Regions from separate parts of the Sediminibacillus sp. JSM 1682029 genome, predicted to be linked through region 1. Evidence: riboswitches for the same ligand, from Rfam matches in the RefSeq annotation. Region 1 holds a riboswitch; each other region holds the start of a gene.
The links. Region 1 has a riboswitch for S-adenosylmethionine ahead of ABVF09_RS17480 (iron-containing alcohol dehydrogenase family protein). Riboswitches for the same ligand answer to the same signal wherever they lie in the genome.

Region 1 (7,849 bases):
TGTTGCTGCCGCTTCCAAAGGTTATCAGTTTGCAGCGGACCAGCCAGATGAAGCCGCCGACATTCTCATCGACGCAGTTCCCGATTTGGACGCCGAACTGGTCAAAGCGAGTCAGCAGTGGTTGTCTCCTAAATACCAGGATGATGCCCCACGATGGGGTGAACAACAACAGCAAGTCTGGGAAAATTATGCCGGCTGGATGTATGACAATGGCTTGCTTGAACATGAGTTAAAAGCAGAAAAAGCCTTCACGAACGAATTTTTACCTGACGGGGGAGAAGAAAAACAATGAGTGATTCACTGGTAAGTATTCAAATCATCCCAAAAACAAAAAACGGGGAAGATGTCGTTCCTTATGTAGATGAAGCAATCGCGGTGATCGAAGAATCCGGGGTTCGCTATCAGGTAAACCCGCTGGAAACGACGATGGAAGGGAATTTGAGCGAGTTGTTTGCCGTTATCGAAAAAATGAACAGAAGGATGATCGAACTGGGCAGCACCAACGTGATTTCCCAAATAAAAGTTCTTTACCAGCCAAATGGCGCCTCCATGGAAAAACTGACGGAGAAATACCGCTAATGAAACGAATAAAGACAGGTTGGCGGCCGGTTGCAGCCATCCTTCTTTTACTGCTGGTTTGGGAGGTGGCGGGCAGAGTGGCGGAAATTCCCTCTTGGCTGCTGCCGGCACCTTCGCAAATCTGGATGGAGGCGGTTGCCGGCTGGGAGGATTACAAGCTGCATTTGTTTTCGACCATCCAGCTCACCCTGCTTGGATTTTTGATTGGAACGAATATCGGGATTGCAGCAGCTGTCTGTCTGCATTTGCTGCCTAAGCTGAGACAAACCATTTATCCATTGATGATTCTCTCACAAAATATCCCGATCATTGTGCTTGCACCCCTGTTGGTCATCTGGTTCGGGTTCGGCATCCTTCCAAAGCTAATCATCATTACGTTAGTCTGTTTTTTTCCGATTGCCGTAGCTACATTGGATGGTTTCCGTCAAACAAGTCCGGACCTGCTCCATTATTTAAAAATGGCTGGTGCAGACAAACGGCAAATTTTTTGGAAGCTGGAATGGCCCACCTCCCTTCCTTCGCTGTTTTCCGGACTGAAGATTTCAGCTACATACAGTGTGATGGGGGCTGTGATATCCGAGTGGCTCGGTGCCCAACAAGGAATCGGCGTGTATATGACACTTGCTTCTTCGTCTTTTAGGACCGATAGGGTTTTTGTAGCGATTTTCTTTATCATGGTGTTGTGCCTACTATTCTTCATTGTCATCATCACCATTGAGAAACGCGTCATCCGCTGGAAAAAGAAAGGGGTTGAACAGCATGGCTGATTTATCAATTATCGATGTTTCCAAATCCTTCAGCGGCAGGCACGTATTGGAGAACCTTTCCTTGTCCGTTTCCGATGCCGAATTTGTCTCGATTGTCGGTCCTTCCGGAAGCGGCAAAAGCACCTTGTTTCATTTAATAGGCGGATTACTGGAACCGGACAGTGGCGACATTTATTTGAATGGCAAGCGCGTGAATGGAAAAAGAGGGGCAATCAGTTACATGCCGCAGTCTCCTTCCTTGCTGCCATGGCGCACTGTCCTGGAGAACGTCATGCTAGGCGGAGAACTCATCGGGGAGAAAAACAGGGAGGAAGCAATCAGTATGATGGCCAAAGCCGGACTGTCCGGATACGAGGAGGCTTATCCCGATCAACTTTCGGGCGGTATGAAGCAACGGGCAGCCTTCATACGCAGCATGCTGAGTCCCCAACCGTTAATGTGCCTGGATGAGCCCTTTTCGGCATTGGATGAATTTACCCGACTGGACATGCAGCAGTGGCTGCTTTCCATGTGGGAGGAGCACCGACGCTCCATCCTGTTTGTCACCCACAACATCGAAGAAGCACTATTTCTTTCCGACCGGATCATTGTCTTATCCAGCGGTCCTGCCCAAGTAAAGGCTGATTTCACGATTCCTTTTCCGCGTCCGCGCAAGGAATCCGTGGTTTTGTCACAGGATTTTTTAGAATGGAAAAAAACCATTTATCAGGAACTGCGGGTGATGACATGAAGTCGATTATCGATGCCCATATACACCTTGACATGTATCCTGAAGTGCTACAGCGACAGTTGGTACAGGACCTGGACGAGCACCATGCAGAGGGATTGATTGCAGTATCCAACCACCTTTCTTCGGCTAAAAAGACCTGGCAGCTTGCCCAAACCGACAAGCGTATCCATCCTGCCTTTGGGTACCACCCGGAACAGCAGCTGCCGACTGTCGAAGAACTAAGTGAACTGCTAGACTTTATGGAGAGTCATCACACGGACATGAAAGCTGTAGGGGAAGTCGGCTTGCCCTACTACACGCGCAAAGAGGATCCGTCGATAAGCATCGAAGCCTATATAGAATTGTTGGAAACGATGATCATCCATGCAGCACGCTTGAATAAACCAGTAATCTTACACGCTGTATATGAAGATGCCCCGGTGGCATGTGAACTATTGGAAAAGCATTCGATCCGCCAAGCCCATTTTCACTGGTTTAAAGGTGACAATGGCACGGTCCGACGGATAGTCGGAAATGGATATATGCTTTCCGTGACGCCAGATTGTTTGTATGAATCGGAAATACAGCAGTTGATTCAGCAAATTCCCCTGACTTCATTGATGGTGGAAACGGATGGTCCATGGCCATTTGAAGGACCTTTCCTTGGCATGATGACGCATCCGAAGATGATCCATGCCAGCGTTGCCAAGATCGCCGAATTGAAACGACTCCCGATTGACTCGGTTTATCACCAGCTATTTGACAACACAAAAGACTTTTATCAGCTATGATAATTTATTTTAGACTTCGCCAGACTTCTTATATTGGTTCTCCATCCTGCGCTCCGGAAATACACTACGCTTTCCGCAGGCGGCTGGTGAGCCTCCTCGAGCTAGCGCTCTCCGGGGTCTCCCCTAGGCCTTTCCTCCCGCAGGACAGGTGTTTTCGGTGGGACGAGTAATCGCAGTCCCAAGGAAGGCTGCGGCAACGATGCATCGCACGAAGAAAACTGTTTTGTATTTTCGAGGAGTCAACGTGCATTTCCTTCGCTGATACCAGTCTGGTTCCACCAAAATCCTATAGGCATTTTTCCGTGATAGTTGGTTTTCTCTATCACCTTTTTTCAGCTAGCTTCGGGCTGTGCTCTATTATTGAATCTCGAGAGCAGCCATCCCATATGATCGGAGACTGGATGGCTTTTTTCGTTTCTTTACAATCAATCGTGGGTACTTGCATATATATTATCAACTGGAATCGCGATTTGTTATACTAGTTGAAAAAAAGGAGGAGGAATCGGAATATGGATCCATTGACTGTAAAAGAGCTCGCCAGTCGTGTGTTACAACACGAAGATTTGTTTATTTTGGATATCCGGAGACGGGAAGATTATCAAGATTGGAAAATCGAAGGCAGGAACGTGGAAAACATCAACATACCGCTGGCAGAAATAAAAGCAGCTCCCGCAGAAGCCAAACAGCAACTCCCTCTGGACAGGCCGGTCTATGTCGTTTGCTATAAAGGGATATCTGCCCAGACAGCTACAGCCCTTCTGCAAAGAGAAGGCATGGATAACGTTACATACTTGATCGGCGGCATAACCGGCTGGGGAGAGCACTTGGAACCAGTAAAGGCCGGAACACTTCCGAGCGGCGGAAGCATTTACCAGTTCCTCCGGCTGGGAAAAGGCTGTCTATCGTACATGGTAGTGGTCGGAAACGAGGCGATGGTAATTGATCCGAGTCGATTCACCGAGGTTTACCAAACCTTTGCCGACAAGCATGAATGCTCGATCAAGCATGTGGCCGACACCCATCTCCATGCAGATCATCTGTCAGGAGGAAGGAAGTTGGCCGCAGAGACGGGGGCTTCCTATTGGTTCCCGCAAGCAGATGACGAAGGTGCTTCGTTTTCCTATACCCCCCTTCAAGACGGCATGACAATCGCCCTGGGAGACAATCAGCGAGCCGTTACCGTCTTAGCTTCTCCGGGTCACACTTATGGAAGTACAAGCTTTATCGTGGACCAGGAATATTTACTGACGGGGGATACCCTGTTTGTCCAATCGATAGGCCGCCCGGATTTAGCTGGAAAGGCAGACGAGTGGGCGAAATACTTGCATGCTACGTTATATGATCGCTTTCCTTCTTTATCTCAAAGAATGGTTGTATTGCCGACGCATTTTAGCAGTACTAATGAATTGACTGAGGACGGCAAAGTTCAAAGTACATTACAAGCGTTATACACAAACAATCAGCGATTGAATATTTCTCCACAAAAGCGGTTTATCGAATTGGTTACAGAAAACCTGCCGCCACAACCAAACAGCTATCAGGAAATACGTCAGGCCAATTTAGGACTCGTCCATCCTGAACCAAAGCAGCAGCAGGAGATGGAAGCCGGCCCTAATCGGTGTGCCGTCAGCTGACGAAAAAGCTGGGACAATAGTATGGCACCAAAGCAAAAACCGGGCGAATTGGAAATGTCCGTTCGGTTTTTGCTTGTGACTTCGATAAACTTCTTTTTTCCTGTTGTTTGATGCGTGTTTCGTATCGCTACGGCAAGATACTACGCCTTCCACGGGCACGGCTTCCACTTCCTCAGAAAGCACCAACCGCTTTCTTGCGGGATTTTCAGCTCGTGCTGTTCCCGTTGGAGTCTCCGTATCTTACTTTCGCTACATTTTCGCTGTCTGATTTCCTTGTGATCAAGACAAGAGGAATAGAATAGAGAAACGTATTCTTCTATTGACTGATAGGTTTCCAAACAGTGATGAAGACGAAAAATTAGAGGGGGCAGGTTCGATATTCTTGAGAATTGTAGGTTGCGAATCAACAGCGTAAAAGAAAGACGGAATTCTCGTCAGAGGAGAAACCAACTTCATTCAACGGAGGCAAGGTACATAGACTCCTGCGGGATGAGCGCGAGCTGAAGATCCACTTGGCAAAGCAGTATTCTTTGCCAAGTTAGCTGAAGCCGTGCCCGCGGAAAGTGAAGTACCTTGCCGGAGTGATTGTCCCGGCCTCCTTTTTATTTCTCTACTTATCAAACAGATTCAAAGCAGCTATCCGGTCGGCGGCTTCCTCTAAACGTTCTTCCCTGTCCAGTAGACCGACACGTATATAGCCTTCGCCGCTTTTTCCGAACCCGTTTCCCGGTGCCACAGCAACATGGGCTTTTTCCAATAATAAATCGGCAAATGATTCAGAAGTAAAGCCAACCGGAACCGGCAGCCATGCAAAGAAGGTCCCTTTCGGCTTTTCTACCTTCCAGCCGATTTGATTTAATCGTCCCATAAATCGATCTCTTCTATTTTGATAGGTTTGCACCAGTTCGGCAACTGCAGTCTGATCGCCAGTCAACGCTTTGGCAGCAGCATGCTGGATTCCACCGAACAAACTGACATACATGTGATCCTGCAACAGGTTGATACTTTCGATTACCGAAGGGTTTCCGACTGCAAAAGCCACTCTCCAACCTGCCATATTATAAGTTTTGGAAAGCGTATAAATCTCCACACCAACTTCCTTGGAACCCTCGGATTGAAGAAAGCTTTGCGGTTTCTCGCCATCAAAGCCAAGTGCCCCGTAAGCAAAATCGTGGACGACACACACGTTATGTCTATTTGCCATTGCAATCGTTTCATCAAAGAACGACTTGTCGGCGACAGCAGAAGTCGGGTTATTAGGATAATTCAAAAACAGCAGTTTGGCTCTCTCCCAAATTTCCGTATCTATCGATTGATAATCTGGAAGAAATGCATTGCTTTTCACCAATGGCATTAAATGTGTTTCCGCATTCGCCAGAGCGATTCCGGACATGTAATCCGGGTAGCCTGGATCAGGGAGCAATGCGAGATCCCCTGGATTAAGCAAGCATTGACTTAATTCCACCAGTCCTGTTTTTGCACCGAATAAGACAGCGACCTCCGATTCTGGATCAAGGTTCACTTGGTATTCTCGTTTATAAAATTCTGCCGCTGCCTGCTTTAAAAACGAAAAGCCACGAAATGGCGAATATTTATGATAAGCCGGATTTTCCGTTGCTGCCTGCAATTCCTTTACAATGGCATCAGGTGTCGGCAAATCCGGGTTCCCCTGTCCCAAATTGATTACATCGTGCCCTTTGTCAACCAAGCCTTTCACCTTTGTCACCAGATTGGCAAAGAACTGGTCGGGCAGTCTGTTCAGTAAGTCTGATTGCTCAAAATTTTTCACAGTGTGTCACGCTCCCGATAGATCGATAAAATTATAGTATCTAATCATAGCTACTAACTTGGAATTTGTAAAGCCGTCCATCCAGTTAGTTTCTTGACAGAAAATATTCATGGTGGGATAATGCAAGCAATTATAGTGAATCTTAAACTCTTATCAAGAGAAGGTGGAGGGAATGGCCCTGCGAAGCCCGGCAACCGGTGAACAGACTCACACGGTGCTAAATCCTGCAGCAATTCTGCAAGATAAGAGGAAGAGCCGACACGCAACCTCTTCCTTTGGTGGAAGGGGTTTTTTTACGGAAATGCATGGATGTTATTTTACTAGAAAACGAGGTGCTTACATTGAGTTCAATCCAAGTTCAAGGCGCTCCTGCCATCTATCATTGCTATCAAGGGGTACTGGAATTACTTCCTGAAAAAATCGCGGAACAGCGATTTTCTCTCGGGCTGCTGCTGCATGGCGAAAAATCGTGGGAAGCAGCGAAGCGTCACTTTGTCGATCCCGGAGTACCGATGACTTACATATCCTATCAAAATGATTGTACACATGAAGAAGCGGATCGAATTGGCAAGACAGCGCTTGAAGAGAGTTCCGAGTTCATTATCGGAATAGGCGGGGGTAAGATTTTGGATTTGGCAAAAGCGGCCGGAAGCCGAACAGGACTGCCGGTGATCTTGATTCCGACCTTGGCATCGAACTGCGCAGCCTGGACACCGCTTAGTGTATTTTATGACTTGGAGGGGAACTTCGAGGAGTACACCGTTTTTCCCCGAAGCACCTGGCTGGTGCTTGTCGAGCCGAACATACTGATCGAGTCGCCGTCATCCTTTTTGCGGGCGGGCATAGGGGATACTATCGCCAAATGGTATGAGGCAGATGTACTGACACGTGATCTTCCGACAAAGGAGGTTCCATTGGAAATCGCGTTGCAGGCTGCCCGTCTTTGTCGGGATACTTTGCTTAGAGAAGGTAGAGAAGCACTGAAGGCACTCGAGGCAGGTACAATCACTGATTCATTTAAACGGACTGTTGAAACAATCATTATGGCTGGAGGAATGGTGGGAGGCTTCGGTGACCAATACGGCCGCATCTCCGGGGCTCATTCCATCCACAATGGATTGACCCATTTGCCGGAAACCCACTCGATTCTTCACGGTGACAAAGTTGCCTATGGTATCCTGGTTCAATTAGCGTTAGAAGGACGACCGGAGGAAATCAAAAGACTCCTTCCGCATTATCGGGAGCTGGGATTGCCAGTCAGCTTGTCCGATTTAGGGATCGATCCGGAACGGAAGAATGCAGTAGAAACGATTGCCGCTGCTGCTACAGCCCCGGGAGAGTCGATTCATTTCATGCATATAACGGACGCGCAACAGGTGACAGCCGGCATTCAACAGCTGGAAGAGTGGCTGGTGAATGCGACTCCGTATTCATAATAAGAAAGGGGACCCAATCATGAAGCAGACCTATGCACTAATCCAAATGGATATCGCTTTCGGTGATCCGCAAACCAATTTCCGGCATGCGGAAAAACTGATTAGGGAAGCGGTGGAAAAAAGCGCGCCGGATACCATCCTGCT
Region 2 (7,849 bases), on a different contig from region 1:
ACATAAACTGCTGCTCAAGGTTCCCCTTTCCGACCAGGACAGCGTGGAAGAGGAAGCCGATGTAAAAGATAACGAGGAGGACAGCAAAGGAGCTTACGCTACTACACGCCTCAAATATAAATCGGATGATGCCGGACTTTTACGTGATACCTCTCAACAACTGGTCCTATGGGATCTCAGAGACGAGAAAGCCGTGCAGCTTACCAGCGGAAAATTCGACCACCAGTTTGGAAGCTTTTCTCCTGACGGTAGCCGGATTGCTTTCAGTGCCAATCGTACAGACGATCCAGATCGTTCCTTCGTTTCGGACATTTTTGAGTATGACCTGAAGAATGGGAACTTAACCAGACTTACAAATGGCACTGGTATGTTCATTCAGCCGAATTACGCCCCTGACGGAAACAAGCTGTCTGTATTAGGACACGATTTGACCTATGCTGGAGCAACACTTACCAGGGTCTGGGTATTGGACCGGAACAGCAAGCAGCTTACTTGTCTGACAGACGATTGGGATGTGCAGGCATCCGATGTCGCCATCAATGATATGGGAACGGGCACCACAGGGAAGGGCGCCCTATGGGACAAGCAGCAGGATCGACTATACTTTTTGGCCAGCCAAAATGGAAACACCTCTGTCTACCAAGTAAACATGGAAAAACAAGTATCCACAGTTACCAGTGGACGCAGGCAAATTTATGCTTTTCAATTGGACAATAAAGGAAATGCCGTCATCGCTGTCAGCGATCAAATGACACCGGGCGACCTTTATTTTGTTCCAAAATCAGGTGGCGATGAAAAGCGGCTGACAACCGTCAACAAGTGGCTTGATGATCGAACGCTTTCTCCAGCTGAAGAGATTCACCTTCAAGCTTCAGACGGTCAAATGTTGCATGGTTGGATGATGAAGCCTGTTGGTTTTACAAAGGAAAAAAAGCACCCACTTATCGTGGAAGTACACGGTGGTCCGCATGCCATGTACAGCAATGCCTTCATGCATGAATTCCAAGTACTTGCCGCAGCCGGATACGGCATTTTGTTCATCAATCCCCGCGGCAGTCATGGCTATGGTCAGAACTTTGTCGATGCGGTGCGCGGGGATTATGGAGGAAAAGACTACCAGGACATTCTCGATGCTGTAGATTATGCAACATCCCATTATAAATGGATCGATGAAAACCGTATAGGAATCACTGGGGGGAGCTATGGCGGATTTATGACGAACTGGGCCGTCGGACATACAAATCGTTTCAAAGCTGCTGTTACACAGCGTTCCATCAGTAATTGGATCAGCTTCTATGGAGTCAGTGATATTGGGTACTTTTTTACTGATTGGGAGCTAAAAACCAATTTACTCGAAGATCCGGACCGCATGTGGAAACATTCTCCTCTTCGCTATGTAAAGGATATTGAGACACCGCTGCTGATTTTGCATAATGAAAAAGATTATCGCTGTCCCATCGAACAAGGCGAACAGCTATACGTCGCTCTTAAACACCAAAACAAAACGACAAAATTTGTGCGATTCCCGGGTTCTAACCATGAATTATCCCGCAGCGGGGATCCTTCCCTGCGTATTCGCCGCCTTAACGAAATCACGGATTGGTTTGATCACTATCTATAATTAGGAGAAGAGGTTTTATTCATGAAGATATTACTAACAGGTTTTGAACCGTTTTTGGGGATGAGTGAAAATCCAACCGAGCTTGTAACCAGAAAGTTCGCAGGGAAAACACTTTTAGGCATGGAGATAATCGGTCATATATTGCCCGTTGATTTTCAAAATGCTTCAAAACAATTGATCACCCAAGTAGACCAATTGCAGCCAGATATGATTGTTTCCCTCGGTTTGGCTGCCGGCCGCAACCAGATTACACCGGAACGGGTCGCCATCAACTGCATGGACGGAGAACCGGATAATGTCGGGAACAGCTATCAGGACAAAAAAATAGCCGACAACGGCCCTGATGGTTATTTCTCCACTCTGCCAATCAGAAACCTGGTGAAAGCACTTCAGCAAACAGGCATTCCCGCCGGCATCTCTAATTCAGCAGGTACTTATCTTTGCAATCAAATCATGTACACAGCCAGCCACTATATCGAAACCAGCGACATCGATTGCCGAACAGGATTTATCCATATGCCCGCCCACCACGAGCTGGCACTGGCGAATCCGAAGCTTCCTTCCTGGTCGTTGAACGATTTAAACACAGCTGTGGAGGTCATTTTGCAGGAGCTGGCAAAAACATCGAAAAAGGAAATCAGCTAAACGATTGTGTCGGTCGCCCATATTAAGGAAAGTAAGTTGCCAAAGCGGTTCCCGGCTCTCAAACTAGATAAAAAGAAATAAACCGATTGAACCGATCTAATCAACAATTTTAGGAGGACATGTTAATGACCAACCACCAACGTATTAGCCGTGACCAGGTCCCTGATGCAGCAACCTGGGATTTAACCGATTTATTCGCTTCAAGGGATGAATGGGAAGAGGAATTACGTGCAGTCCAGCAAAGTTTACCTGAAGTCACTCAGTATCAGGGGAAAATCGGAGAAAATGCTGCAACACTCCGAGACTGTTTAGAAGCCCGCGAAAAGTTGTTGCAACGGGTAATACGAGTTGCCACTTATGCAAACTTAAGGCAATCAGCTGACAGTACCGACAGTACCAACCAGGCGAATGCAGCAAAGGTAAGCGATGTTTTGGCAAAAATCGACGCGGTTCTTTCCTTCGTCGAAATCGAAATCATTTCCGTTCCGGAAGCGAAACTCAATCAATATTTCGATGATGAACCGAAGCTTATTCCTTTCTCCAAATAGTAAATGATTTAAAAGAAAAACAATCGCATACCCTGTCTGCGGAAACAGAGTCGGCTCTAGCTTCTTTGGGTTCTTTATTCCGTTCTCCTTATACTACTTATAATCGGAGCAAGCTGTCAGACATGCAGTTTGTGCCTTTTCCCAATGATAATGGAGAATATCAACCGAATTCCTTTGCCCTATATGAAGCCAATTACGAAGCCTCCCCATCTGCTGTGGTCAGGAAAAATGCATATGATTCTTTTGTCAAAACGTTAAAACAGTATAAAAACACGTTTGCTGCTACCTATGCCACAAAAGTCAATCAGGAAGTAGTGATGTCGAGGCTGCGCAACTATGATTCCGTCACCGATATGCTGCTGGCCCCACAGCAAGTGACACAGGAAATGTACCATAACCAGTTGGATATTCTTCTAGAGGAATTGGCTCCGCATATGCGCCGATTTGCCAAGTTGAAGCAGCAAGTACTCGGTTTGGAGAAAATGGCCTTCCATGACTTAAAAGCCCCGCTCGACCCTGATTTCAATCCGGAAACCAGTTATGAAGAGGCGGCCGAAACCGTATTGGAAGCTCTAAAGGTGATGGGACCCGAATATAGCCGCATTATGGAAACAGCATTATCTGAACGTTGGATCGACTATGCCGACAACATCGGAAAATCGACCGGTGCATTTTGCTCCAGTCCATATGGCGTTCATCCCTATATATTGACAACCTGGACCAATCAAATGCGTGGAGCCTTTACGCTCGCCCACGAACTCGGACACGCAGGTCACTTTTATCTGGCTGGCAAAAATCAACGCCTGACCAATTCCAGACCATCTACCTATTTCATCGAAGCACCTTCGACGATGAACGAAATGCTGCTTGGCAACCATTTGTTATCGAATACTGATGATACCCGGATGAGAAGATGGGTCATTTTACAGCTGCTTGGCACCTATTATCATAACTTCGTCACCCATCTGCTGGAAGGAGCTTTTCAGCGCAGGGTCTATCAGCTTGCAGAATCCGGCGAGCCATTGACAGCCGACGTTTTATCCGGTCAAAAAGCCGCTGTATTATCAGAGTTTTGGGATGACAGCGTTGAGATTGATGAAGGAGCGACCTTGACCTGGATGCGCCAGCCACATTACTATATGGGTCTTTATTCTTACACGTATTCGGCAGGATTGACGGTTTCTACGGCTGTTTCACAAACCATTTTCGAGGAAGGACAGCATGCCATCGACCGTTGGCTTGACGTTTTAAAAGCAGGAGGTACCAAGAAACCACTCGATCTAATTAAACAAGCAGGTGTCGACATGGAAAAGCCCGATGCCATCCGCCAGGCCGTCTCCTATGTTGCCAGCCTGATCGACGAACTCGAAAAAAGCTACGAATGAAGAAGGGGTCAGTCCCCCACTACACTGTCGTGTTAGCGTGACGCAGTGTTAATTGTGTGGAGGACTGACCCCAGGGAGTGGAACAAGTCCAGAGTATGAAGAAAAAATATTCTGAAATATCTGTTGACAGTTTGCAAAACCATTGTTACTATAATTCCTAATTAAAGTGAAAACAAAATAAATGAAGTTGTCTCTTATCAAGAGCAGGTGGAGGGAAATGGCCCGATGAAGCCCGGCAACCGACTGTAATACCATTGTGAAATGGGGCGTATAACTGCGCCGCGGTTCTCACCGCTTAAAGCACGGTGCTAATTCCTGCAGTAGCGATACTGCGAGATAAGAGAAAGGGCTGATGCATGTTTAGATGATAAACCTCTTTCTCTTAGAAAGGGGTTTTTTTGATGGATGAAAACAAAAAGGAGGAAGCAGCATGTTTCTAATGTATGGATTGTCTGCAATAGGGTTTGCCGTGATTGGCAGTCTTGTCTGCTCGATTATTTATCCTAAAAACAAGGAGGCAGCTAAATGAGCACATTGCCAACATGGACAATTGGTTTGATTGTGGCACTTTTAGTCGGATACTTTTTTGTCGTTTCTTATATCGGCAAACGGGGATCTCGACACAGCAAGACGATGACGGGCTTTGCCACAGCCCGTGGAAAAGTAAGCCCATGGCTTGTGGGGGCGAGCTTTGCCGCCACCTTTGCCAGTGCCAATTTGTACTTGGGCCTGCCTGGCCTTGCCTATCAATATGGTATCTCGGTATTGTGGTACACCTTGGGAAGCTTCGGAACTGCATGGCTCGGTTTGCTTCTTTTCGCTAAGACATTTTGGAAATACCAAAAACAAAAAGGCGGGGTTTCCACGCTGCCGGAATGGCTCGGAAAAAGGTATAACAGCAAAACATTGCAAATCCTGGTGTCCATCTTGCTGTTGTTCAATATCTATTACATTGTCGGTCAGAATGTTGGCCTGGCAACGATTTTTGAAACCATTATCGGCATCCCTTATGAATGGGGAGTGGTTTCCGGTGTGGCAATCACGATCGTTTATATAGGGATGGGCGGTGCCTTTGCGCAAATTATCACCGATGCTTTTCAAGGGGTATTGATGTCTGTCACCTCTGTCTTGATCATTGTTTCATTGTTCTGGACAATCGGCGGAGGCTTTCAGGTGTTCAACCGGATGTTTGATCAATTGGCGGCCATCGACCCTTCGCTTGTATCTACTTTTTCACCGGACGGGCCGTACGACAGTGTCACTACCGTTTTGGCCATCCAATTTCTGATGATCAGTTTTGTATTGATGCCGCAGCTGCTAAATAAAATTTTGGCAATCGAAACAGAAGAGGAATTGCGGCCTTTTGTGATTTCAAGCGGCGTTCATTTGTTTTTCATCTCTTACCTGCCCGTGTTCGGCGGTTTTGCAGCAAAGATTCTCGTTCCCGGCCTGACAGAAGCAGATCAAGCATTGCCCGCTTATTTAATCGAGGCTTTTCCACCAGTCCTCGTTGCGTTTATGATCGTCGGCGTTATTTCAGCCGTACTTTCGAGCACAGACAGCCTTTATCTATCGATAACCTCCAGTATCGGCAATGACATTTACCTGCCGCTTGTGCAAAAAAAACAATCCAGCCTTTCTCCTGCCAACTATGACCAGCGTGCAGTTGTCATTGCCAAGTCCTCGTTGATAATTGTCGGAGCGGCTTCGCTTTACTTGTCAATAAATCGGCCAGAGTCCTTGGCCATGCTCATTCAATTTAGTTTCTCGGCCATCATCAGCGGCGTATTCGGCCCAGTACTGCTAGGCTACTTTTGGAATAAAGGAAATCGAACAGGCGCAATAGTCTCCGTTTTGACCGGTTCCCTTTCTTATTTGTCCTTTACGCAGTTCCACCTGCTGCCGAATTTATACATCGCCTTGTTCGTGAGTTCAGCACTCGGATTTGTAAGCATGCTGGCGACGAGCTATCTGGCGGCAGCATTCGGTACTAAGGTGGGCATCGCCGGCAAACATAGTGCTTAAATAGAACTGCAGAATAATTCGTTACAGGAGGAATTCCCATTGACCAAACAAATCATTTTACATGCCTTCGAAATGAACAGTGCCATGCATAATTCGCATGGTCTCTGGAAGCATCCGCACAGCAAGCGGCATCGCGGCTATAAGGATCTGCAATATTGGGTAGACCTTGCCCGCTTGTTGGAGAAAGGTAAATTCGATGCGGTGTTTTTTGCTGATGTACTCGGTATCTACGATGTTTACCGTAATAGTAAAGCGCCATCGATACGAGATGGTTTACAAGTACCGGTGAATGATCCAGCCCTGCTTGTTTCGGCAATGGCCCAAGCGACCGAGCACCTGGCATTCGCCATTACTGTCAGCACCACCTATGAACCACCCTTTGGAAATGCCAGACGGTTTTCCACTCTGGACCATTTGACCAATGGCAGAGTTGCCTGGAATATTGTGACTTCCTATCTGCCAAACGCAGCAAGAAACTTTGGTCTCGAAGAAATGATTAAACACGATGAACGATATGATATCGCCGATGAATACCTGGATGTATCCTATCAACTTTGGGAAGGAAGCTGGGAAAATGATGCTTTCATTGAAGACAGGCAAGAAGGTACTTTGATCAACCCGGAAAAAGTCCACGAAATCAAACATCAAGGTAATTACTTCAATGTTGAAGGCCCGCACCTTAGTGAACCATCTCCGCAAAGAACTCCTGTCCTTTACCAGGCAGGCACATCGGTACGCGGACGTGCCTTCGCCGCAAAGCATGCCGAGTGTATTTTTGTCGGCGGTCCGACCCCGGAAAGGATCCGATACTACAGCGAAGACATTAAAGAACAGGCAGAAAAACACGGAAGGGATACTTCAAAAATAAAATTTTTATCCTTTCTTAATGTCATCGTCGGAGAAACAACCGAGGAAGCGGAACGGAAATACGAAGAATATGCCAGTCATTGGAGTCCGGATGCTGCCAAAGCACAATATGGTGCCAGCGGTTATGACATCTCAGAATACGAGGAAATCGACCGCTCATTGCCGTTTGAATACACCAAAAAGACAGAGGGTGGGCATTACAAAGCAGCAACCCTGACAAAAGATGCTCCGAAAAAGCTTACTGTAGGGGAAGTACTTGACCGCTTTGAAACATTGGACCGTTCTACTATCATTGTCGGAAATCCGGAAGAAGTAGCAGACGCCATCCAATTCCAATTTGAAGAATCCGGTGTGGATGGTTTTAACTTGAATCACCTCGTAACACCTGGAGATTTGGAAGCTTTTGTGGAATTAGTGGTACCTGTCCTGCAAAAACGCGGGATTTATAAAAAGTCGTACAGGGATGGAACACTCAGAGAAAAGCTTTTCACCGAAGGACCAATCCTTCCTATAGACCATCCTGGCAGCAAGTACAGGAATCTTTCTCTGGTTAAGAAGGGCCAGGACATAACCTAATTCCCTATGTAAAAACCGAACCGATAACTAAAAAAACTTTTTGTCCTATTGATAAATGGCAAATATTCCTTCCAATCCGACAAGTTGTTTCGATATCCACTGGAGGGTTCAACTAACTGGTTAAAGGAAAGCGCCTGTAATTACCGTAGCAATAGGAAGAACTTCTCTTAAAAGGGAGTTGA
Region 3 (7,849 bases), on a different contig from region 1:
CCTCTTTTCCACCTTTCTCAAGTAGCTCCATCTATAGACGAAAGCCGAAATTTATTTGTTTCAGATTCCAGTAACTTTTTTGAAACACTCAAATGTTATACGGAGGAAGGTATGTTTCAGGGCGCTTTATTACAGGGACCGGTAAAATACCACAAAAGAAGAAAAACCGAACGAGTTCGAAGGTCGTCCTTCGAATCATCGTTCGGTTTTCAGGGGGTCACGGTTTTCCCCCGGCCGCTCTTATTGATTTAAAATTTTCTTCAAGCTGTCGACCTTATCGGTCTGTTCCCAGGGGAACATGACGTCAGTTCTGCCGAAGTGTCCATAGGCAGCTGTGTTTTGGTAAATAGGACGTTTAAGATCAAGCATCTTGATGATACCGGCAGGGCGAAGGTCGAACAATCCCCTTACAGATTTCACCAATTCATCTTCCGTCACTTTTCCCGTGCCGAAAGTGTTGATCGATATAGATACCGGTTCTGCAACACCGATTGCGTATGCAAGCTGCACTTCACAGGATTCGGCCAGTTCCGCTGCTACGATGTTTTTCGCTACATAGCGCGCAGCATATGCAGCCGAGCGGTCCACTTTTGTGGCATCTTTTCCGCTGAATGCTCCGCCTCCGTGACGGGCATAGCCCCCGTAAGTATCTACAATGATTTTTCTGCCGGTCAAGCCGGCATCTCCTTGTGGACCACCGATTACAAATCTTCCGGTAGGATTGATGAAGTATTTTGTCTTATCGTCCAGTAACGCTTCTGGCACAATCGGCTTAATGACGAATTCTTTAATGTCCTGTTGAATTTGCTTGAGCTCGATTTCCGGATGATGCTGAGTGGAAACGACAATGGTATCCACTCTTACCGGTTTGTCATTTTCATCATACTCGACCGTCACCTGGGTTTTTCCGTCCGGACGCAAGTATGGCAGGATGTTTTCTTTTCTCACATCGGACAAACGTTTACTGATTTTATGGGCAAGTGAAATGGGAAGCGGCATAAGCTCTGGTGTTTCATTGTTTGCATATCCGAACATGAGGCCCTGGTCACCAGCACCGATTGCTTCGATTTCTTCATCGTAGCTTGTATCCTCGCGTGCTTCCAATGCCTGGTCAACCCCCCCTGCAATATCTGGGGACTGTTCATCAATTGCAGTAAGGACAGCACAGGTCTCTGCATCAAAGCCATATTTTGCTCTTGTGTACCCAATATTTTTCACTGTCTTGCGAACAATGCTTGGAATATCCACGTAAGTACTGGTAGTGATTTCCCCCGAAACTAAAACAAGTCCCGTCGTAACGGTTGTCTCGCATGCCACACGAGCATCGGGATCACTTGCTAAAATTTCATCTAAAATGGCATCAGAAATCTGATCACATATTTTATCCGGGTGTCCTTCTGTAACCGATTCTGAGGTGAATAATCGACGATTTGCAGTCATTCTGCTAAATCCTCCTTCATTTCATCAAATAATACGGAACCGCTCTTTCCTAGGTATGTTATTACAAATTCATTCAGCAGGTGAATTTCCATTTCCGTTTCAACTGTTTTTTGTCCTCTATACGAATAAAATCATATGCGCACGGTAAATTACCTTTTACCAAACAAAAAACCTTTCCTTAATAGGGAGAAGGAAAGGAAAATGGCCTTTCTCATCTTATCGTCCAAGGTAAAACCTTGCATCAGGTTGGCACCTTTTCATCTTCGTGATGGTTGCCGGGTTTCTTCGGGCCTGTCCCTCCGCCGTCTCTGGATAAGAGAGTATCCGTTCGCACTTTATCGTAACGAAACAAGCCGGCGATGTCAATAAATTACCACCTTTTTGGTTGGAATTAAACACTCCTATTGCGGGAGTTTGCACACGCCGTTTGTGCATTTGTTTTTGAAAATGCGATAACGGTTTCTGGCTATCAACCGGTATACTGGATCTCCTACCACTTCGGCCTTTGGCAAGTACATCAAGACTCCGAGAGGGGCAGTCAAAGGGCAGCGCGCAAGCATAAACCGGACTGCATGGTAACCTGTGCTTATTTTCCCGTCCGGCTTCACGATATGGATTTCACCCATCATCGCCTCCCGTTGTTTGTCCGAAATGGTTTGCCTTTTTTCATATTCCTGCAGCGATAACCAGCGAAAAGCACCAAACCAGTCCAGCATTTCAATTGCTTGTTTTGTTTGACGGCACAAATAACAATCTCCATCATAAAGTACAATTGATTTATGTTCCATATTATCCCGCCTTTTTTAAAAGATAAATAAAAATCTCAGAGAATGTCTAAGCCCGTACTTCTTTTTCCCACAGCCGCTTGATGCGCTTTTCTTGTCTTTTTAATCCTTTACCCTTTATTTTAACGAAAATAAAACGATAGCGGAAATCTAAACGATCATCTTTCAATTTGTCATTAAGTATGTTATATATTAACCATTATGTTATACTACTCGTTATCAAGCCATCAATTCATACAAAGGAGTGAGCATGTGAACCACACAAATGAAAGCGCTTCTAAATTATCCGATTCCCTGCAGAACTGCAGACTCAATCTTTCAACAGAAGAACTGGTCGAAATCATCGAGGAACGCGGCGAAGGCAGCATAACTGCCGATGGGGCAGTCAGCGTCACTACCGGAAAATATACCGGGCGCTCTCCGAAAGACAAGTTCATTGTAAACGAAGGGGAAGCTTCTGAACAAGTCGATTGGGGTTCTGTCAACAAGCCGATGGATAAAGACAGCTTTAACGCCTTGTATGAACGCGTAATCGCATATCTTCACTCCCAGGATACAGTGTTCCGTTTCAGCGGATGGGCAGGAGCTGATACAGACTACCGGCTGCCGATTGAAGTCATCACCGAATTTGCCTGGCACAATTTATTTTCCCGACAGCTTTTTATCCGCGAAGAAAAAAGCAATGCCGATCATCATGATGCGTTCACTGTCATCTCCGCCCCCACGTTCAAAGCGGATCCGAAACGGGATAACACCAATTCAGAAGCTTTCATTATTATTTCTTTTGAAGAAAGAGTCATCCTGATAGGTGGAACCGAATATGCCGGGGAAATTAAAAAAGCTGTTTTCTCGGTTATGAATTACTTGTTGCCGCAACAGGGAGTGCTCCCTATGCACTGTTCTGCCAATACTGGAGAGACGGGAGATACTGCCTTGTTTTTCGGCTTGTCTGGTACTGGCAAAACAACCTTGTCAGCAAACCCTGACCGCCGCCTTATCGGAGATGACGAGCACGGGTGGTCAGCCAATGGCATTTTCAACATCGAAGGGGGATGTTATGCCAAGTGTGTCGGACTGAGCGAGGAGAAAGAACCTCAAATATACCATGCCATCAAACATGGTGCAGTTCTGGAGAACGTTTTCTGTCATAATGGAAGGCCCGATTATTCAAATACGGAAAGGACGGAAAACACACGGGCGGCTTATCCACTTACCCACATTGACAATAGTATTTTTCCGAGCCAGGGATCGCATCCCAAATCGATTATATTCCTGACTGCCGACGCGTTCGGTGTCCTTCCGCCGATCAGCAGATTGACAAAGGAACAGGCCATGTATCATTTTCTGAGCGGATACACCAGCAAGCTGGCTGGTACAGAGCGGGGGGTCACCGCGCCGGAAGCAACTTTTTCCGCTTGCTTCGGTGCACCTTTTCTACCGCTTGCTCCAGCGGTATACGCAGACATGCTCGGTGACAAAATAGACGAATATGATGCAGATGTATATCTGATCAACACCGGTTGGATAAAAGGACCGTTCGGCATCGGAGAAAGAATCCCGCTCGTTTATACAAGATCGATGGTCGACGCCGTCCTCGAACATAAACTTGATGGAATAAACACAGTACCGGATGACTTCTTCGGTCTCCATATACCGGAATCCATTCCCGGTGTTCCCAGTCAATTGCTGAAACCATGGGAAGCATGGGATTCCTATTCCTCTTATCAGGAAAAAGCAGCACAGCTTGCGGCTAAGTTCCATGATAATTTCCGGTCTTTTGCAAAGGTAAGTGAAGAAATCAAAAATGCCGGCCCTGTGTACTCCAGGTAGATGGACACAGTGCCTTCAGAACCGCCACTCCATTGTACTCGCCCAAATCCTGCAGAGAATCTTCTGATTTTCTGCAGGATTTTCATTTCTCCTTTTTTGAACTATCCCACAATCCTTCACAAATGAGATGCTTAGCTAAATAAAATAGCAAATATTTTTAATTAACCTGCAGGAAAATCGGCCGACTGTTCTTAACTTCCTCTACCAGTGGGCATTATGCCTGCTTATTTTTGATTCTATTCGCCTGGGCATTTCACACACTTTGGGCTTGCGCATACAATAACCCAACCGAACATATTTCAACGAAAGGTTGACCGATATGAAAAGAAAACAACTGTTTGGCTTATTTATACTTGTATGTGCGCTTGCATTAACAGCGTGCAGCTCGAATGGAGGAAAAACGTCGGTGAAAATCGCCGAGGTCACCCGCAGTATTTTTTATGCTCCTCAATATGTCGCATTGGAACAAGGCTATTTTGCAGATGAGGGACTGAAAGTCGAGCTGCAGACGACTTGGGGAGGAGACAAAACCATGACGGCGTTGTTATCCGATGATGCAGACGTAGCATTGGTCGGATCCGAAACATCGATTTACGTAGCTTCGCGCGGGGCCAACGATCCGGTTATCAACTTTGCCCAATTGACCCAGACTGATGGCACTTTCCTGGTAGCAAAGAAACCAGATGAAAATTTCACTTGGGAAAATTTAATCGGAAGTGACTTTCTCGGACAACGAAAAGGCGGTATGCCGCAAATGGTCGGTGAATATGTGTTGAAACAGCACGGAATCGACCCGCACGAAGATTTGAACCTGATTCAGAACATCGACTTTGCAAATATTCCTGGAGCATTCACCTCCGGGACCGGAGAATACGTCCAGTTATTCGAGCCGCAAGCAAGTAAGTTCGAAGCGGAAGGAAACGGTTATATTGTTGCTTCGTTCGGTGAAGAATCGGGCCATGTGCCATATACGGTGTTTATGGCAAAACAAAGTTTTCTCAATGACAATGAAGAAACGGCGCAAAAATTCACCAGAGCCATTTACAAAGCGCAAACCTATATCCAGGAACAGTCACCTGAAAAAATAGCTGAAATTGTAGCACCTTATTTTGAAGATGTAGATTTAGAGCTGCTCAGCTCCTCCATCCAACGCTATAAAAGCCAAGGATCCTTTGCAGAAGATCCCATTTTGGATGAAGAGGAATGGACCAATCTCAAAGGAATTATGGAGGAAGCAGGGGAACTCCCCGAAGATATCCCGTATGAAGAACTTGTAAACACTACCATTGCCGAAGATGTGATGACAGAATAGGAGGAGAAGACAATGGCTTTCCTGGCTCTCAATCACATTTCCCATCAGTATTTTACGGAAAAAAGCTATACAAAAGCATTGGATAATATCACCTTGACAGTGGAAGAAGGCTCGTTCATCTCCATTTTAGGTCCAAGTGGCTGTGGAAAGACAACATTGCTTTCCATCATTTCAGGCCTGATCCAGCCTACCCGGGGGGAAGTGACACTCGGTGATAAAAACGTAACAGATGCAGAAGCGGAGATTGGCTACATGCTTCAACAAGATTATTTGTTCCCTTGGAAAACGATTCTTGATAATGTCCTCATCGGCCCGAAAGTCCAGCAAAAATTAACGGGAGCCATACAAAAACAGGCAATGGATTTTTTGAAGGAGATCGGTCTGGGGACTGTTATTCATGCCTACCCCTCCGAACTTTCCGGAGGCATGCGGCAGCGTGCTGCACTGATTCGCACGCTTATTACTGATCCGAAACTGTTATTGCTGGATGAGCCGTTTTCTGCACTCGACTATCAAACAAAATTGAAGCTGGAGGACTTGGTTTCACGTCTATTGAAGGAATACCATAAGACCTCGGTACTTGTTACCCACGACATTGGCGAAGCCATCGCGATGAGTGATCAAATATACTTGATGAAAGCAAATCCCGGGGAAATAGCAGAGGTTTTTGAAGTACCGATCGAACTAAGAGATTTGCCTCCTTTTCAAGCAAGGAAGCATCTAAAATATCAATTATTGTTCGATCGTATATGGGAGGAGTTGAATTCCCTTGAAAACAAACAGCAAGTCTGACGATCAACTTTTTGAACTACACCAAAAACGCCGCAAGTCTTATCGTAAAAGCGTTATTTTTTGGCAGTGCATTATTTTTGTTGTATTCTTTGCCTGCTGGGAATTGGCGAGCAGACAGGAATGGATTGATCCGTTGATCTTCAGTTCCCCATCCCAAGTCGGTTTGCTGTTCACAGAAAATCTGCTGGATGGGTCTCTCTGGTTTCACCTTCGCGTTACGCTTATTGAGACGATTATCGGTTTCGCGGCCGGTACCTTGCTCGGGATCATTCTTGCTGCCATCTTATGGTGGTCCGAAAAACTATCCAGAATTTTAGATCCTTACTTAGTCGTACTAAATGCCATGCCGAAGGTTGCCTTAGGGCCGATTATCATTGTTGCCTTAGGACCGGGCTACTTTTCGATCATTGCAATGGGAGCGATCATCTGTGTCATCATTACAACCTTGGTTGTCTACTCTGCCTTCCGGGAAGTGGACGAAAACTATGTGAAAGTGTTGAAAAGCTTCGGAGCCAGCAAGAGACAATGCTTTACAGCAGCCATCCTTCCCGCCTCCTTCCCGTCTATGATTTCCACCCTGAAGGTGAATGTCGGACTTTCCTGGGTTGGAGTGATTGTAGGGGAATTCCTTGTTTCCGCCAAAGGCCTGGGCTACCTGATTGTCTATGGCTTTCAAGTCTTCGATTTCACCCTCGTTCTTTATAGCTTGCTGATCATTGCAATTCTGGCCGCGATCATGTATCAGCTTGTTGAAAAACTTGAAAAATGGCTGATCAAAAATGCCAGGCAATAATCTATCTACTCTGTTGAAAAGCCTGGAACAAAAGCACCCTGACCAAAAATCAAAGCCGAACGATATTCGTTCGGTTCTTTGATTAGGAAAGAGTAAACCGTTCAATAGTGGAACTCTCCACACATAGCGATGCGCGAATCAAACAACAGTATAAATAGGCAGTCAAGCTTTACAAAAAAGCCGAGCGAATTCACTCAGCATTTAGAGTTCGCTCGGTTTTTGCTTTGGCAGCCATGTTTTTGTACCCGCAACTTTTTTAAGTTGAAAGTGTTGAATGAAACTTCGACAACCGGAAGGTCATTTTAGGATCAGAACCTGGTCAACTAAACTGAGCTAACATATATACACGCTTCAAACTTAATGGAAGCACTTGATCCTTCATCATGAAACTATAATCCGGATTTATTTTCATATGCTTCGGAAATTCATCAAGCCATACCGGCCCTTCGGTTTCATAGTAGGTGGGTTGTTCTATTACTTGTTCGATTGTAGCAAAGTAAACATTTTTTATAATGGTTCCGCCTTTTCCAGCTACATGGTATTGACCGATATAGACCAGATCTTTGACGATACCTCCGGTTTCCTCGTGGACTTCCCGGACAGCCGCCTGTTCGGCTGTTTCACCTGGTTCCACTTTGCCCCCGGGAAATTCGATTCCCCGCTCTTTATGCCTTGTCAACAACCAACGGTTTTCTGACCGGCAAATCACCCAAACATGCTTTGGAGTTTTTGAAAAAGGATGATCATCGAAAGAAAGCTTTACTTCGTTATTGTAGTAATCTGTGAATGTGTTCATTATTGGTTCAACTGCCTTTTAGAACTTGAATATCAAGAATGTTTCGTATCGGTGATCTTCCAGCTGTCGTCATAAGTTAATTCAAGCTCTAGCGTATAGCT
Region 4 (7,849 bases), on a different contig from region 1:
TTGACTGCTTTTGCTGCCAGCAATCCGGCGTTCATATCTTTATTTTGATATACTTGATTAAACGTGACGTTTACATAGGCACGCACCCACTGCCCTTTTTCTTCCGGGTCCATTTCTGCATTGTTAGCTATTTTCTCCCGATAGTTATTGGTCAAATGTTCAACCATCCCTTCTACCAGGGCTTCCTTGGAAGGAAAATGGTACAATAATCCTCCCTTACTGATACCTGCTTCCTCCGCTACAGCTTCCAGAGTCAGGTTAAATATCCCTCGCTCGCTGACGATTTTGGATGCAGCAGTAAGTATTTCTACTTTTCTAGAATGTCTGCCCATGAAACTCTCCTCTTGCTTATCAGATTTTATGCCATTTACTATACTACCTGGACGGTTCGGTTTCAAATAAATTTTATGAAGCAACTCAAATTTCCTCCTTGCCAAAAACGCTAACACCCCTATCTACGATGCCTTTCGCTAAAGAGGAAAATTCTTTCATTTTCAAATGCCAAGAGCCGATTCGATAAATGCTTCCAATCGTTTTTGAAATTCAGCGGTGGCAGCCGCGTAAGCATCCGTATGCCCCGCCCCCGGTACAATCCATAACTGTTTTTCACTATCGGCCGCTTCGTACAGGCGATGCGCCATTTCGGTTGGCACGAGTTCATCTTGGTCTCCATGTATAATAAATAACGGCCGGGTATTGTCTTTGACCTGCTCGATCGCCGAGGCCTCCCCGAACCAGTAACCAGCCCGAAGTTTAGTCATCCCGCTGGTGAGAGATATCAAGGGAAAAGCAGGAAGATGGTACAGGTGCCGAAGTTGATGGGATAATTCTTCGCTTGCATCCGTGTATCCACTATCCGCGATGATCCCCTTCACTTGAGAAGGCAAATCTTCTCCACTGGTCATCAAAACTGATGCCGCTCCCATCGAATTTCCATGTAAAAAAATGCTTTTCATTTTATAGTCATCGATCAGTCGTTGAATCCACCCCTTAATGTCCAGGCGATCGTGCCAGCCATAACCGATATAATCTCCTTGACTTTCCCCATGTCCCCGGGCATCCGGCATAAGAAGCGAAAATCCATGATCATAATAAAATTTGGCCAGATCACCCATTTGCTGACCATAACCCCGGTAGCCATGTGCGAGGATAACCGCTTTACCCGAAGCTTGAGGATGTTGCAAATAATAAGCGCGCAGTTTCAATCCATCATGGGATGTCATTTCGATTTCTGCCAGGCTCTGGACGGAAAACCAGTCCTGTGCTTCGGCAAGTAATTCCTGATCCGTTTCGCTGTTTGGCAGCTCCACAGGTTCTTCACTATAAAGTTCTACTTGTTCCCCACGCTTTATGCCTTGGTTATAAAAGTAATTACTGGCTCCAATGAGCAGCACAGCGAGTAAAAAAACTACACTGCCAGCAATCCAAGCTATCTTCTTTTTCATTCCATCCCCTCTTTTGTCTGTTTCTTCTATCATTATAGCGAAAATAATTTGGAAGCGCAGTCATTTTCTTCTTTCCAAGAAAAATGGAAAAACTATTGTTTTCCAGAACGATTTGGTGTATGGTTAATGACAATCAATCTCAAAATTTAATCATTGCTTATCAAGAGAGGTTAAGGGACTGGCCCGAAGACGCCTCAGCAACCAGCCTGAACGGCATGGTGCTAAATCCAGTAGACATCCGTGTCTAGCAGATAAGGAGAATGTGAATGAAAAGAGCCTTCTTCTTAGAAGGCTCTTTTTTGTTTTGAGATCGCTTCTAAACAGATAAAGAAGATTTCCCCTTTTCTTTCGTTCTGTTTTACGAATGGGGGGCTTAGTGTTTCAAGGAATATCATCGAACCGAAATCGTCCTCAGGCTCATAATTATGGTGCAGGAGCGGCAGGCTGGCGATTGTTCAAAGAAAGAGATCGAGCAAATCCCTCTTTACGAAAAAGCAACAATGCTGAGAAAATTATTTTCAATCACTATTTGAAAGGAAGATTTTTATGGAAAAAAAGCAATTTGATCAAGCTGTAAACGTGCTTCAGAACCCGCCTTTTAAAGGAGATCATGTCGGCAGTCTGCTGCGTCCGGAAAGGCTTAAACAGGCACGTTTGCAACATCAAAATGGAGAAATTACGACAGAAGAACTTCGATACGTGGAAGACGAAGAGATTATCCGGGTAGTGGAAAAACAAAAGGAAGCAGGCCTTCAAGCTGTGACAGACGGAGAATTCCGCCGTTCCTGGTGGCACTTCGACTTTCTGGAACAACTCGATGGGGTGGAAGGTTACGTGCCGGAAAGCGGGATTCAATTCCATGGCACAAAAACAAAAGCACGCGGAATTAAAATCACAGGAAAAGTCGGTTTCAGCGGGCACCCTATGGTCCAAGATTATAAATTTTTACATAGCATCGCCGGGGATCATACCGCCAAGATGACGATACCAAGTCCGAATATGCTGTATTTCCGCGGAAAACTGGAGTACCCCCCTTATGAAGACCAGGAAGTGTTTTTCACTGACTTAACCCATGCTTACAAAAAAGCGATCAAAACTTTTTATGATGCCGGCTGCCGTTATTTACAACTCGATGATACTTCCTGGTCGTTGTTTTTCTCGGAAGACGGACGCGCGCGTATACGGGAAAACGGCCAGAATCCAGACGAACTCAGCCGCTTTTGTGCCCGATGTATCAACGAATCGATTGCCGACAAACCAGATGATCTGACAATCACCATGCACATTTGTCGTGGAAACTATCAGTCCACCTGGGCCGCCTCCGGTGGTTATGACGCTGTGTCGGAAATCATTTTCGGCGGTCTGGATGTAGACGGTCTGTTTCTTGAATACGATGACGACCGTTCCGGAGGATTCGAGCCGCTTCGTTTTGTCAATCGTTCAGATTTGCAAATTGTCTTGGGACTGGTCACATCCAAACACGGTAACTTGGAAGACAAAACGTTCATCAAAAAACGGATTCGACAAGCAGCAGAGCATGTAGACAAAAATCAGTTATGCTTGAGTCCGCAATGTGGGTTTGCTTCCACAGAAGAAGGAAACCTGCTGACGGAAGAAGAACAATGGGCGAAATTGCGACACGTCGTAAACATTGCCGATGAAGTATGGAATAGCTGACAACAGAGACTGCCTGCTAGCGCAAAAGCCGTAACCCATTTAAAATAACCAGGATCGTACTGCCTTCATGGCCGATTACTCCTAGAGGCAAGTCGAGAACCTGTATGAAATTGGTCATGATCAATAACAGAATGACTGTGACAGAAAAGAAAACATTTTGTTTAACGATTCTGTTCATTCGACCGGAAAGCGACACGGCGTCGGCGATCTTGCTTAAATCATTTTTCATCAAGACGATATCTGATGTTTCCAAGGCTACATCTGTACCTGCCCCCATGGCTATCCCCACATCAGCCGTAGCCAGGGCGGGTGCATCATTGATGCCGTCACCGACCATGCCGACTGTTCCATACCGGTCTTTCAATCGGTCGATATACGTTAACTTCTCATCAGGCAGGCATCCTGCCGCATAATCATCGATTCCACATTCCGCTGCTATTGCTGCAGCGGTTTTTTCGTTGTCCCCGGTCAGCATAACGGTCGTAATGCCATTTTTCTGCAAGGTGTTTAGTGCTGCCGCTGTTTCCTTCCTGACCGTATCCTTTAGGGCTATCACCGCAGCAATGCCTCGCTCGTCGGCAGCAAAAACAACCGTCTTTCCCTCCGCTGCCAGACTGTCGGCGATACCTTTCCGGAATCCCGCTGCCTCTTCCCTTCCGACGAAGTCGGCACTGCCGATTTTCCAACTCGTTTCTTCCAATACTGCCTTTATACCATGGCCGCGTTCTTCTGTGACCTGTTCCGGCAGAGAAGTGGCATGCCCTTTTTTTGATTCTGCATACCTTACAATAGATTGAGCCAAAGGATGATTCGAGTTCGCTTCTATCTGCCGGATGTTTTCTAGAATGCTGACATCGTCGTCACGGAAATAGGCATCGGTGACGTGAGGTTTCCCTTCTGTCAGGGTACCTGTCTTGTCGAAAGCTATTGCCTTCAAACGGGACAATTTTTCCAAATGGATGCCGCCTTTAAACAGAATGCCGTGGCGGGCACCATTGGAAATCGATGAAAGCATCGCAGGCATGATGGAAGCGACCAATGCACACGGTGATGCTACTACCAGTAGCACCATCGCACGATAAATTGCTTCCTGCCAGCTCCAACCAATGATAAAAGGAGGAATCGTCATCATTAATAGAACAGCGATCAGGACCGCTTTCACATAAGTACCTTCAAACCGCTCTATAAAAAGCTGGGATGGCGACTTTTCACTTTGAGCGGACTGGACTAGATAGATGATTTTTTGGAATAGCGTCTTATCAACAGGCTTGCTGACTTCCACCGTAATGGTGCCATTCATATTGATTGTACCCGCAAATACGTTGTCGCCTTGCTGTTTTCCGACCGGAAATGCTTCACCAGTTATCGCCGATTCATCCAATGAAGTGTTTCCTCTGCTTATTTTTCCATCAGCCGGTACCCTTTCGCCTGCTTTGATGAGAACAAGATCACCCACTGCCAACTCTGATACTGCTACTGCCATTTCTTTTCCGTTTACAAGCCGTACCGCTGACTGAGGCTGCAAATCCATCAAGCCTGAAAGCTCCTTTTGACTTTTATTCATCGTATAAGTCTCCAGGGCCCCACTCAAAGCAAAGATGAAAATCAAAATGGCTCCTTCTGTCCAGTAACCAATTGCCGCTGAACCTATTGCAGCAAACACCATCAGCATTTCGACATTCAACTTCCTGTCCTGAATGGTTTCAGTCAAGCCTTCCTTCGCTTTTGCATATCCGCCAATCAGAAATGCCGCAAGATGAAGAAAGATAAACATTGGCTCTGTTATTCTCTCCTCCAACGACCAGGCAATCAACACCAGAAATCCACTGCTGATGGCTGCAACAAGTTCACCATGATTTTTCAAACCATCAACCAATTTGCTGATGGGAGTAGACGCTGTTTTTTCTTTAGCCGTCCCTGCCTGAACAACTTCGGAGCTCATCTCCACCACTTCCTCTCTCTTTACAGGATTTATTATTTTATAATTATTATTATCTAACTAATATTATAAATTAAAACGAGAGGAAATCAAGCTTAAACGCTCATTTCTTTATCTTGTGCTTATCACAACTGCTTGTTCACTACCTAGTTTATTTAGATTAAATAACAAGAGTTCGGGCTCTACTGTTCACAATCCAACTAAAAAAGCTGCCTGCAGCATTTTTGCTGCAGACAGCTCACACGGCAATTTTCAAAGAAAAAATCAACCAACCTTTCTTTTTCTTTATTAATCAATCCTGTTACTTTTTAGGCAAATATGCCATCCTATTAACTGAAGTATATCTCCATTATTCAGCGCAAATGATTCAGTTTAATTGCATCCACAATCAAAGAAATGAATCCCAACTGTCCATCTGTTCCGTTTCCTGGGTATGAATCCATCTTGGATTGTTACGATAAATTCCTGCGCCGATCACAACCATCACTTCTTGATCCCTTCTACTCACTAAGCTCCCCCTTTGTAAATGGTTACGTTACTCCAGTTTTGTTTCCATGCCTTGTTTTCCATCCGTTGGTCAAATACCTTTAGCAGCTCTTTATCGAGAAACTTTGGCGTTGGTTTCACTTCAAGGTTTAATAAATCCTCTATTCCATGCGGAGCGGAAAGGACCATATCTCCAAGCTCGTTGATTTTCACCCCGATTGCTGTTGCAGTTTCCGGAAAGTTGGCCATTGCATCCACCGAAGACGTATAGGGAGGAAGTCCATTGATTAGATGCATCCGCGCCTGATTTTTCACCGACCATGGCAGACCGGGAAGAACGAGTGATAACTGTTGCTCCAATTGCTTCTCGTACGCTTCTTCCGGGTGCTCTGGGTCAAAGAAAATTACATCTATATCGGAAAGCGGTGTTCTCCTATTAAATTGATGCAACGTGTCCCAAATTTTCGCCCGGACAAATCCGGCACACACCCACCAATCCGGCAAATGAAGTGTTGCAGCTGCATGGATGACTTCCATCATCCAGCTATCTTCCTCTATCAAACGGATGATATCGCCTTCTGTCTTCATCACTATTTCCCCTTTCCTTTCAGCATAGCCTCGGTGGTTTCGACAAGAAGATCAGGCCTGTCAAGATGAATGGCGTAACTGGCAGTTCTTTGCATCAATAACCTTTTTCATTTCTTCAACGTTTTCCACCATGCCAAATTGTTTCTTCACCTTACTTGTAAGAAACAGCTGCCACTTAAACGATACTCTTACAGTTCCCTGTATTGATCACCATTCTTTACAATGATGCCAACACCATTCGCTTCTCCGCTTTCAATGTATTCTTTCATCCGGGAAGTGTCTATCTCGGCCTCCAAATCCACCCATCTTTCTTCGTTACCCTGCAATGTTATCGAATAAGGAGCACGATTATTCATCAAGGAAACCATCGGCGGACGGTCAAATGGCGGTTCAGTAAATGTCAGCTGATAGGTTACAGGGTCACTGCTGTAATTGACGAAAAAAAGCTCGCACTTTCCTGACAAGTGCGTCTTATCCAGCATTTCAAATTCGCACTTGCTCCGCTCTTTTTCATAATCCAGTGCATAAATCCCCGTAGCCATTGTTCGTTGAAAAGCATGGATAAAAAACGGCGGAGTGAATATCAGGATAACAATGGTCAGCAAGATGAATCGGATTTCGTACTTTTTTAAAGAATTGCTCAAGAAAAACAAACTGCTTGCGAACAAAACCAATAGCAATATTCCTAAATAATGAATCCCTGTGGAAGACCTGGCCGTTAAACCCAGATTAGAAATCAGCACTTCGCCCAAAGGCATATCGTGAGGGAAAGACAAATTCAGAAAATAGACAATCAAGAACAATATCAGTGACAGGATGAAAAACTTTTTTCGGACAATCAAAACCAGACCTCCCCGACTTGATGTCTGTGCGAGCATAGGGATCAGCACCTGCCATTTTGTATTTCTTACCAAAACGGAATAGCAAACTTCCTTATTTAATATTTTTCTGTTTTCCCTATTGAAAACCCTGCGAACAGCCTCCCTCCATACGGCTCCATGACACGGTCGACCAGCTCGATGACCTTTTCTTTCCTGTTATCACGATAAAAGGTTTCAAAAGCCATAATAAAGCACTCAGTAAAAGCTGGGTCATATTGCCGCAAGGCGCGTACGGTCCATTTAGAAGCACCGACCCATTGTCCATTCACGCGCAAGTAAAATTCACTTGTCAACTGAGCTAGCGTGTTGGCAATCAGCAAATCTTCCTCGCGAAGCGTACTACCGATGAAATCGTCCAGTGCATCGGTCAAAAAGTATCTCTTCCGTTCTAAATCTTCCTCCGTCCAAGGATTTGGGCCAGCTGCCAAAAGCTCTGCTGCTTCTTTTTTAATCGAACCTACCAAGCTGCAACTGTCTTTCAAAATGATTCCTTCTGTAACCATACGGGGCAAGGATGGCCTGGCACGCTCTATATCCTGTTGGAAAAATGCCTTATAAGTATGAAAATTATGTACAAAAGCCTCGATCGGCCAACCAAACTCCATAAACGATTCTCGAAATGAACCAGAATAGCGGGAATCGAAAATCACGATATCCAAATCGGAAGCTGATGTTGCTTCCCCTCTGACAACACTGCCCGCCAACAATGCTCCCTCGCAATGAGTAAAGTACTTCCCGATAAAATTTTTTGCCGCGGTCACAGCGGTCTGCTTCGTTTTTGCCTCCATGTGAATACCTCTCCTCTTCATTCAATCAACGTCACAAGAAAAAGA

Region 2: another riboswitch for S-adenosylmethionine. It lies ahead of ABVF09_RS08730 (sodium:solute symporter family transporter); the one in region 1 lies ahead of ABVF09_RS17480 (iron-containing alcohol dehydrogenase family protein).
Region 3: another riboswitch for S-adenosylmethionine. It lies ahead of metK (methionine adenosyltransferase); the one in region 1 lies ahead of ABVF09_RS17480 (iron-containing alcohol dehydrogenase family protein).
Region 4: another riboswitch for S-adenosylmethionine. It lies ahead of ABVF09_RS02650 (5-methyltetrahydropteroyltriglutamate--homocysteine S-methyltransferase); the one in region 1 lies ahead of ABVF09_RS17480 (iron-containing alcohol dehydrogenase family protein).

What each region holds. Positions count from the first base shown of each region.
Region 1 covers NZ_JBEWYY010000013.1:53,452-61,300, forward strand. Annotated here, with positions in the region: gene ABVF09_RS17445 (ABC transporter substrate-binding protein) at 1-292, shown strand, start outside; gene ABVF09_RS17450 (MTH1187 family thiamine-binding protein) at 289-579, shown strand; gene ABVF09_RS17455 (ABC transporter permease) at 579-1,346, shown strand; gene ABVF09_RS17460 (ABC transporter ATP-binding protein) at 1,339-2,076, shown strand; gene ABVF09_RS17465 (TatD family hydrolase) at 2,034-2,846, shown strand; gene ABVF09_RS17470 (MBL fold metallo-hydrolase) at 3,356-4,480, shown strand; gene ABVF09_RS17475 (pyridoxal phosphate-dependent aminotransferase) at 5,091-6,269, opposite strand; SAM riboswitch class I at 6,417-6,518, shown strand; gene ABVF09_RS17480 (iron-containing alcohol dehydrogenase family protein) at 6,611-7,705, shown strand; gene ABVF09_RS17485 (carbon-nitrogen family hydrolase) at 7,725-7,849, shown strand, end outside.
Region 2 covers NZ_JBEWYY010000004.1:120,281-128,129, reverse strand. Annotated here, with positions in the region: gene ABVF09_RS08745 (S9 family peptidase) at 1-1,621, shown strand, start outside; gene ABVF09_RS08740 (pyroglutamyl-peptidase I) at 1,643-2,266, shown strand; partial or broken gene pepF (oligoendopeptidase F) at 2,386-4,199, shown strand; SAM riboswitch class I at 4,391-4,542, shown strand; gene ABVF09_RS08730 (sodium:solute symporter family transporter) at 4,725-6,224, shown strand; gene ABVF09_RS08725 (LLM class flavin-dependent oxidoreductase) at 6,264-7,667, shown strand.
Region 3 covers NZ_JBEWYY010000007.1:14,757-22,605, forward strand. Annotated here, with positions in the region: gene metK (methionine adenosyltransferase) at 241-1,440, opposite strand; SAM riboswitch class I at 1,654-1,759, opposite strand; gene ABVF09_RS12600 (thiol-disulfide oxidoreductase DCC family protein) at 1,842-2,228, opposite strand; gene pckA (phosphoenolpyruvate carboxykinase (ATP)) at 2,478-4,055, shown strand; gene ABVF09_RS12610 (ABC transporter substrate-binding protein) at 4,375-5,367, shown strand; gene ABVF09_RS12615 (ABC transporter ATP-binding protein) at 5,380-6,159, shown strand; gene ABVF09_RS12620 (ABC transporter permease) at 6,137-6,952, shown strand; gene ytkD (RNA deprotection pyrophosphohydrolase) at 7,272-7,748, opposite strand; gene ABVF09_RS12630 (hypothetical protein) at 7,781-7,849, opposite strand, start outside.
Region 4 covers NZ_JBEWYY010000001.1:532,294-540,142, forward strand. Annotated here, with positions in the region: gene ABVF09_RS02640 (TetR/AcrR family transcriptional regulator) at 1-332, opposite strand, end outside; gene ABVF09_RS02645 (alpha/beta hydrolase) at 495-1,445, opposite strand; SAM riboswitch class I at 1,600-1,703, shown strand; gene ABVF09_RS02650 (5-methyltetrahydropteroyltriglutamate--homocysteine S-methyltransferase) at 1,992-3,122, shown strand; gene ABVF09_RS02655 (heavy metal translocating P-type ATPase) at 3,139-5,064, opposite strand; gene ABVF09_RS02660 (nucleotidyltransferase family protein) at 5,569-6,141, opposite strand; gene ABVF09_RS02665 (hypothetical protein) at 6,324-6,977, opposite strand; gene ABVF09_RS02670 (nucleotidyltransferase domain-containing protein) at 7,073-7,804, opposite strand; gene ABVF09_RS02675 (hypothetical protein) at 7,826-7,849, opposite strand, start outside.